One region of the Rhizobium sullae genome, then DNA from elsewhere that is predicted to be linked to it. Evidence: predicted binding sites of a transcription regulator. Region 1 holds the regulator's gene; the other holds the start of a gene.

What was found. The regulator PhoB, encoded in region 1, activates phosphate uptake and scavenging genes when phosphate is short. The targets are predictions, from matches to a motif close to TGTCATNNANCTGTCAT.
Region 2: a site for PhoB is predicted at 3,063-3,079, ahead of N2599_RS05235 (BtaA family protein). Genes of this name have one in related genera too.

The regions. Positions count from the first base shown of each region.
Region 1 is NZ_CP104143.1:147,599-151,769, reverse strand. It holds gene argF (ornithine carbamoyltransferase) at 1-180, opposite strand, end outside; gene N2599_RS00740 (aspartate aminotransferase family protein) at 221-1,420, opposite strand; gene N2599_RS00735 (GcrA family cell cycle regulator) at 1,841-2,374, shown strand; gene phoB (phosphate regulon transcriptional regulator PhoB) at 2,445-3,128, opposite strand; gene phoU (phosphate signaling complex protein PhoU) at 3,163-3,876, opposite strand; gene pstB (phosphate ABC transporter ATP-binding protein PstB) at 3,911-4,171, opposite strand, start outside.
Region 2 is NZ_CP104143.1:1,050,571-1,054,741, forward strand. It holds gene N2599_RS05220 (lytic murein transglycosylase) at 1-97, opposite strand, end outside; gene N2599_RS05225 (glycoside hydrolase family 25 protein) at 178-975, opposite strand; gene N2599_RS05230 (class I SAM-dependent methyltransferase) at 1,101-1,721, opposite strand; gene N2599_RS05235 (BtaA family protein) at 1,772-3,016, opposite strand; gene N2599_RS05240 (serine hydrolase domain-containing protein) at 3,195-4,171, shown strand, end outside.

The DNA of each region.
Region 1 (4,171 bases):
GGAAACGCGTGTGCGCGTAGAGGGTTTCTCGAAGATCATCGCCAGCATCTTACCCGCGAGCGGCTTATCGCCTTTGCCCGCCTTGAAGGCCTGCTTGCGGACGATCGCATCATCCATGATGGCTCTGAGATCGGATGCAGTTACCGCCGAGAGATCGAGAAAGTGTTTGGGGGAAGCCATGTCGTTCTTACCTGTATGCGCCTTGAGGGGCGTTATCCGTTCAAGCCGTCTTCCTGGTTTTTGCCGCGCGAATGCTTTCGGCAGCGCGCTCGACGCGGGCAAGGCCCTCGCGGGCTTCCTCCGCCGTGACGACTAGAGGCGGAAGGAGACGGATGACATTATCGCCCGCCGGAATGCCTAGAAGATGAGCAGCACGAATGGCCTGCAACAGTTCGGAAGACGGGACGGCAGCCTTGATGCCGAGCATCAGGCCTTCGCCGCGCACATCTTCGATGATATCCGGATAGCGATCCTTCAGCGAGGCAAGGCCCTGGCGGAAGACGAGTGCCACATCGCGGACATGCTGCAGAAAGCCGTCGGCGAGGATGACGTCGAGCACCGCGCTGCCGACCGCCATGGCAAGCGGATTGCCGCCATAGGTGGAGCCATGCGTGCCGGCCTTCATGCCGGAGGCGGCATCCGCGGTCGCCAGGCAGGCGCCGAGCGGGAAGCCGCCGCCGATACCCTTCGCTACCGCCATGATATCCGGCGTGACACCCGACCATTCGTGAGCAAAGAGTTTGCCGGTACGGCCAACGCCAGTCTGGACCTCATCGAGGATCAGCAGCAGACCCTTCTCATCGCAGATCTGGCGGAGCGCCTTCATGAACTCATTCGTCGCCGGACGGACCCCGCCCTCGCCCTGCACCGGCTCTACGAGGATGCCGGCGGTCGCATCGGTGATCGCTGCGCGGACCGCCTCGATATCGCCGAAGGGAACCTGATCGAAGCCCGGCGCCTTCGGGCCGAAGCCCTCGAGATACTTCTCCTGGCCGCCGGCGGCGATTGTCGCCAGCGTGCGGCCATGAAAGGCGCCTTCGAAGGTGATGATGTGGAAGCGCTCGGGATGACCGTTGGAATACTGATAGCGGCGCGCGGTCTTGATCGCGCATTCCAGCGCCTCGGCGCCGGAATTGGTGAAGAACACCTTGTCGGCGAAGGTGACGTCGGTCAGCCGCTTGGCAAGCGCTTCCTGGCCGGGAATTTCATAGATATTCGACAGGTGCCAAACCTTGTCGGCCTGCGCCTTCAGGGCTTCGACGACATGCGGATTGCCGTGGCCGACGGAAGTCACTGCAACGCCTGCGCCAAAATCCAGATATCGTTCGCCGCCTTCAGTGATCAGCCAAACGCCCTCACCTCGCTCGAACCGCAAAGGGGCGCGAGAATAGGTGTCATATAGCGGCGCGGCTTGAGCCATGGCGCGATCTCCTGTCATCGTTAGGGCAACCAGACTCCGGCTAAAAACCGGGTCCGAAAAATTAAAAATGCCGCCTTTCGGCGGCGAGTGCCACTATTGACGTTTCGCACCGCGATGTCAACAAAACTGCGGGCTTCGTGCGCCATGGGACCACCTCCCCGAACGAGGTCATTTATCAACAGCTAATGTTGCAGAAATGACTCGCTCGGGAAGCAAGTTGGGGAAAACTTGAAATTCGATTCATCCGGATTCCCGCGACTCTTGTCACGGAGTCAGCCTCACACTAGGTTAAAACTCAATTACTAGACTGCATGCGGCGGAACTAGTCACCACAATTGGTCAGGCGTTTCCTGCTTCGGATGTATCCGGAGCAAGGGTGGGGGATTCTGCCTTCACAACGCTAAACGGCGGAGACAGGGCATGAACTGGACAGACGAGCGAGTCGAAAAACTCAAGAAGCTTTGGTCCGAAGGACTGAGCGCGAGCCAGATCGCTGCGCAGCTCGGCGGAGTGAGCAGGAACGCGGTGATCGGCAAGGTCCACAGGCTTAGCCTTCCGGGCCGCGCCAAGGCCGGTGGCACCGCGGCGGCCGCACGAGCGCCGAAGCGCAATACCTCGGCTCCGCGCGCACCGAACTATGCATCGCGGATCGCGACCCGCACCGTCACGCGCCAGCAGGGCGCAACGATGCTCAAGGAAGAGATCGAAATCGATCTCATGGAGGAGGTAAGCTATCGTCCGGCCGCAAACGTGGTTGTGCCGATCTCCCGCCGCCTCGGACTGACGGAACTTACGGAACGCACCTGCAAGTGGCCGGTCGGCGATCCGCTGAAGGATGATTTCCACTTCTGCGGTTGCGACAGCCCGGACTCTTCACCCTACTGCAGCTATCATGCGCGCCTTGCCTATCAGCCGGTCAACGAGCGCCGCAGGACAGCAGCCCGCGCAAACTGAGCCGGATAAATGACAAACGGAAACGGGCCTCGCAGGCCCGTTTTTTTATGCCCGGCAATGGAAGCGGCAATCAGGATTCCATGGAATATCCGGCACCGCGGACGGTGCGGATGACATCCTGCATGTTGGAGAAGTTCAGCGCCTTGCGCAGCCGGCCGACATGGACGTCGACGGTGCGCTCGTCGACATAAATGTCGTGGCCCCAGACACCGTCCAGAAGCTGCGAACGCGAGAAAACGCGGCCGGGCGACGACATCAGGAATTCCAGGAGGCGGAATTCGGTGGGGCCGAGGCGAACTTCGCGGCTTTTGCGGTGAACACGATGCGTTTCGCGGTCGAGTTCGATGTCGCCGCATTTCAGCACCGTCGAGAGCACCTCAGGCTTGGCGCGGCGCAGCATCGCCCTGACGCGGGCAACGAGCTCCGGCGTCGAAAACGGCTTGACGACATAGTCGTCGGCGCCGGTCGAAAGGCCGCGCACACGCTCGCTTTCCTCGCCGCGCGCCGTCAGCATGATGATCGGCAGGCGCTCGGTCTCCGGACGCATGCGCAGGCGGCGGCAAAGCTCTATGCCCGATACGCCCGGCAGCATCCAATCGAGGATCAAAAGGTCCGGCGTGCGCTCCTGAAGCCGGATTTCGGCCTCGTCGCCACGCAGGATGGTATCGACCTCGAAACCTTCGGCCTCAAGGTTATAGCGAAGAAGCACACTCAGTGCCTCTTCGTCTTCAACGACTGCAACTCTCGGGATCATTCGCTTCTGTCTCCTGAGGGCGGGTTCAGAATTGTCATTCCGTCACCGCGCCGACGGTGTTGGCAGTATCGTCCTTCGGACGTTCGCCTTCCGGCTGGGCGCCGGTCGCCATGTAATAGATCGTTTCGGCAATGTTGGTGGCATGGTCGCCGATGCGCTCGATGTTCTTGGCGCAGAAGAGAAGATGCGTGCAGCTGGTGATGTTGCGCGGATCTTCCATCATGTAGGTCAGAAGCTCGCGAAACAGCGAAGTGTACATCGCGTCGATTTCCTCGTCGCGCTCGCGGATCGACTTCGCCCTGTCGGCGGCACGGGTCGTATAGACGTCGAGCACTTCCTTGAGCTGGACGAGGGCGAGCTCGGAAAGATGCTCGAGGCCGCGGGCGAGCTTACGCGGAACGCCGGTGCTTTGTACCGCGATGACGCGCTTGGCCGTGTTCTTGCCGAGATCGCCGACGCGCTCAAGGTCGGCTGCGATACGGATCGAGCCCATGATCTCGCGAAGATCGGAGGCCATCGGCTGGCGGCGGGCAATGGTGACGACCGCCTTGTCGCCGATCTCGCGTTCGGCATGATCGAGGATCACGTCGTCGGAGATGACCTTCTGGGCCAGAGCCGTATCGCCGTTGACCAGCGCGCGGACAGCGTCGGACACCATCTGCTCGGCAAGCCCACCCATTTCCGAGATGCGGCGGGTCAGGAACTTCAAATCGTCGTCATAGGCAGAAAAGATATGGGTCGATGCCATGGGAATTGTCCTTGAATAGCCTGAACGCCGCAACTCAGCCGAAGCGGCCCATGATGTAATCCTGGGTGCGGGGGTCGTCCGGGTTGGTGAACATCTTGTCGGTGTCGTTCTCCTCGACGAGATTGCCGAGGTGGAACATAGCGGTCCGCTGCGAAACGCGGGCCGCCTGCTGCATCGAGTGCGTCACGATGACGATGGTGAAGTTCTCGCGCAGCTCATGGATCAGCTCTTCGACCTTGGCAGTCGCAATCGGATCGAGCGCCGAGCACGGTTCGTCCATCAGGATGACTTCCGG
Region 2 (4,171 bases), 900 kb from region 1:
TCGGAGCCATTGCCTGCTGCTGAGCCAATGCCGTGGTTGCCGCGGTGACTGCAAACAAAAGAGCAAGTGCAGAGCGGCTTGCGAGCGAGCGGTGCATGAGATCGTCCTTATATCCGAAATATGTCCGCTGCTTTCACAGATGAATGTGACGGAAGCAAGAAAGATCGACGGACGTTACTAAGAATTTCTGTCCTTGGAAACGGAAGCCACCCAGTTGGCCCAGTTCTTTGAGGATCCCGCGAAGGCGTTGATGTCGGTTGGGCCTTTGATGCCCGGGATCACGCCGGTCGACGTGTACTGCCAGAAGGCCCAGCGCCTGTCAGCATAGGTGACCTCGGGGTGCTTGGCGACCGAGCGTACCCAGAAGTGGTAGTCCTGGAAATAGCCCTGCAGGTTTTCGCGATGGAAGTCGACCGACGTATAGATGATCGGGCGCTTACCGTAATAGGATTCGAGGCGATCCATGAAGCGCTGCATCTGGGCCCGTACCGTGGCGGGATCGGGCCGGTGACGGCAGGTCGGAGATGCGCCGTTCCACTCGACGTCCAGAACCGGCGGCAGGCGCACCGATTCCCGCGGGACGTTGCGGATGAACCAGTCGGCCTGCTCGTCAGCGGACGAGCAGAAATAATAGAAATGATAGGGCGCATGGGCGATGCCAACGGCGCGGGCGCGCTGCCAATATTCATTGAAGCGCTGGTCGAACCTGTCCTTCCCCTCGGTCGCCTTGATGAAGGCAAAGGCAACGCCGGAAGTCTTCACCGCCTGCCAGTCGATATCGCCCTGCCATTTGGAGATGTCGATGCCGTGAACCTCGCTCCGATGCGGATGCTTCGCCCCGAAATCCTGCGGGTCGGTATCCTTGAAGCGGGTCTTCGGCTTTACGGATGCAGTCTCGAGATAATCATATCCGGACGAGGTACAGCCGGCCAGCATGATGGCCAACGGCAATACACAAAACAAAATCCGGCGCATAAATGTCCCGTCGTGGACCGAATGATCGACTTGCCCCACAGCTTGACCTTCGAAAGACGAGTTTCAGTAGAGGAATCCCCCTCTTTCAACATATCAACGTAAAAAATCGGTTAGTTTCAAGTAAATTATGAAGGCCGCGCGATGATTGCCGCCCGCCAGGCATAGCCGCCGCCGATCGTCTCGAACGACAATCTTGCGTTGTTTTCATGGACTTGCGCTTCCAGAACATCGCGCAGATCGGCGCGCGGAGTGACGTGAAATTTTGCAAGCCATGACTTCAGCATCGCCCTGAACCAGGCCGGCAACCCCTCCTGCTGGCCGAAATCGACAATGTGCAGCTGCCCACCGGGGTTCAATGCGGCGATCGCCGCATCGACGGCGCGTTCCCAATCGGGAATCATCGAGAGCGCATAGGAGATGAGGATGCGGTCGAAGCCGCCGACGCCGAACTCCCGTGGCGTGAAGGCGGTCGCGTCGGCAACGCGAAAATCGGCAACAGCGGCCTTTGTCGCGAATGTCTTGCGCGCCGAAATCAGCATTTCCTGCGAAATGTCGAGGCCATAGAGTTTGGCGCCGGGAAACAGCCGATGCGCGAGCGCCAGATTTCGGCCCGTCCCGCAGCCGACTTCGAGCAGCGTGCCGCCTTGCGGTACGTCCAGATTGCGGATCGTGCGGTCGCGGCCGAGCAGGTAGTACTTGCGCGTCAGATCGTAGATGTGTCGCTGGTAGCGGTACATGCCGTCCATGAGATCGGCATGCTTTTCGGCTTTCTCGTCCACGACGGTGCGGATTTCGGTCACGCCTTCTTCCCGTAGATGTGGAAGCCGCCATAGATGGCCGAACGGTCGAGCGCAGTCATATCACGGGACTTGTCTTCGGAGTATTCCCACTGATTGCGGACCGCAGGTGAAAGACGGCCCTCGATGACGCTCTTTTCGGCCGCCGTGCGGAAGATGACGCGGGCGCCGGGGCGGGCGGTGCGGGTAATTTCCGCCCAGAGATCGCTCAGCTGTTGATCGGTCATCCAGTCCTGCGCGTCGAGCAGAATATAGCGGTCGCGGGAGGCGGCCGGTTCCTTGGCGAGAAGCTCGGTGAAGCTTGCGTGATGGACGTTGACACGATCGACATTGGCGCGGATCACCTCGTAGTGCTCCGGCTTCAGATAGGTCGGCAGCGGGCCTTCGTCATCCGAGGCGTAGCGGCGGGCGAAGGCTTGCCAGGCGAAATAGTTTTCGCGCATCGGAAAATGGCAGGCGAGCTTTTCGAGGCGATGTTTCAGCACCGGTGCGATCGACTGATCGGCGGCCAGGCTGGCAAGCTCGTCATATTGCTGCGGCGGAATGCCGAGACCGAAGAGCGAGCTCTTGCGCCCGGTAATCCAGCGCACCACCGGCTTTTCGAAGAGTGGCGCAACCTGCTCCTCGAAGAACTGGCGCTGCTCGCGGATCGAGCGGGTCTTCGTCATCTGCTTGAGATCGACGCCGTGCAGGCGAGCGAGCAGATGGGCCGCGCCGATAAAGCGGCCAAGCAGGCCGGTCTCATAGATATTGCGGTCGAAGACGGTGACGCGGCGGCGGCCGAACTTGCGGCCGTTCCAATAGGTGCGGGATGCTTCATCGAGCTTGGGCGACAGGAAGTGGTCGAAGGCCTGGCTGTTCGAGCGCTCGTTGGGCATGGCGAGGAAGCGAACGAGGTCGGTGTGGCGGGGAAGATGCTTGAAGGCGGCAAGCTTCAGGCGGTTCAGCGCGATATGATGGGGGTTGAGATCGACCACGTCGATGGAGGCTGGCGCCTTGGAGAGGTAGGCGAGCATGTTGCAGCCACCAGATCCGATCGTGACGATGCGGTGATGCGGCTGCAGTTCCATCGCCTGCATGTCGAGATCCGGGTCTTCCCAAATCTGCGGATAGACAAGGCCGGAAAAGAGCAGGCCGAAAAGCCGTTCCGAAAACCCGTCCTTGGAAAATGCCTTGTGGCGGAGAAGAGCGTCCTTGAGTTTCCGGTTCTTGCGGAAGCCGGTATCCGGTGCAAATTCCGTCATATGAGTCTGTCACCCTTTTAGCGTTCAGGGCGTGTAGCGCGTCCCTGCTACAGTTTGATGACGCAGACTGTGGGTATCGCTGTCCACAGGAATTGCCCGAGACGAAACGGCACTCGCGTCATTGTGCTCTTTTTTGTGAAGAGATTTCCTGCTTCTCTCCGTTCGTGGAGGGAATGACATGCGATCTGTTCTGCGTATCCTGAAGGCACTTGCCGCGGCTTCCGCCGTCATCGTCATCGGAGGCGGGGCCTGGCTTTCCGTCAGTCCGCCGCAACTGTTGCGCGTGGGCGACGGATATGCGGCGAAGATGGTCTGCTCGAACGTCTTTCTGGCAGGGCGCGATCCGCAGGCGGTGCTCCATAACGATGTGCAGGCGCCGGGAAATCCGCTGTTGCGGTTGGTGCGCGTTTCGGTTGACCGGGAACGAGGGCATGTGACGGCACGCATCCTGGGGCTCTTCGCACCAGGATATGCGCTCTATCGCGGGGCATTTGGGTGCACGAGCGTGCCGGATGGCGATTTCGAGGCAGCCGCCAATGCCGCACCTTCCGATCCGCTGCCGTCTGTTCAGGAAAAAGCGGAACTATGGCCGGACGGCGAAAGTGTCACCGCCGCCAACGATGGAGAGCTTGCATCGCTGCTGGCAGATGATGTGCTGGCCGGTCCGCAAATGCGGGCGATGGTCGTCGTCCACGACGGCCGGATCGTCGCGGAGCGCTACGGGGAAGGGTTCGATGCCAAGACGCCGCTGCTCGGCTGGTCGATGACCAAGACGGTCAATGCTGCGCTTGTCGGGCGTGCCGTGCTCGACGGGAAGGTCGATTTCGACACGGCCAGCCTCTTGCCGCAGTGGAAGGATGACGAGCGGTCTCGGATCAAACTCCGCGATCTACTGGGCATGGAAAGCGGCCTCGCTTTCAACGAGAATTACGGCGATGTCGCGGATGTGACGCGCATGCTCTATCTCGATCCCGATATGGTTGCGCTGCCCGCCAACGCGCCGTTCGAGGCGAATCCCGGCGAACGTTTCCGTTATTCGAGCGGCACGGCGGTCCTATTATCGCGAATCTGGATGGACCGGGTGGGCGACCAAAAAAAGGCCTTCGCCTATCCGGGGGACGCGCTTTTCAGGCCGCTCGGCATGTCGAGCGCCGT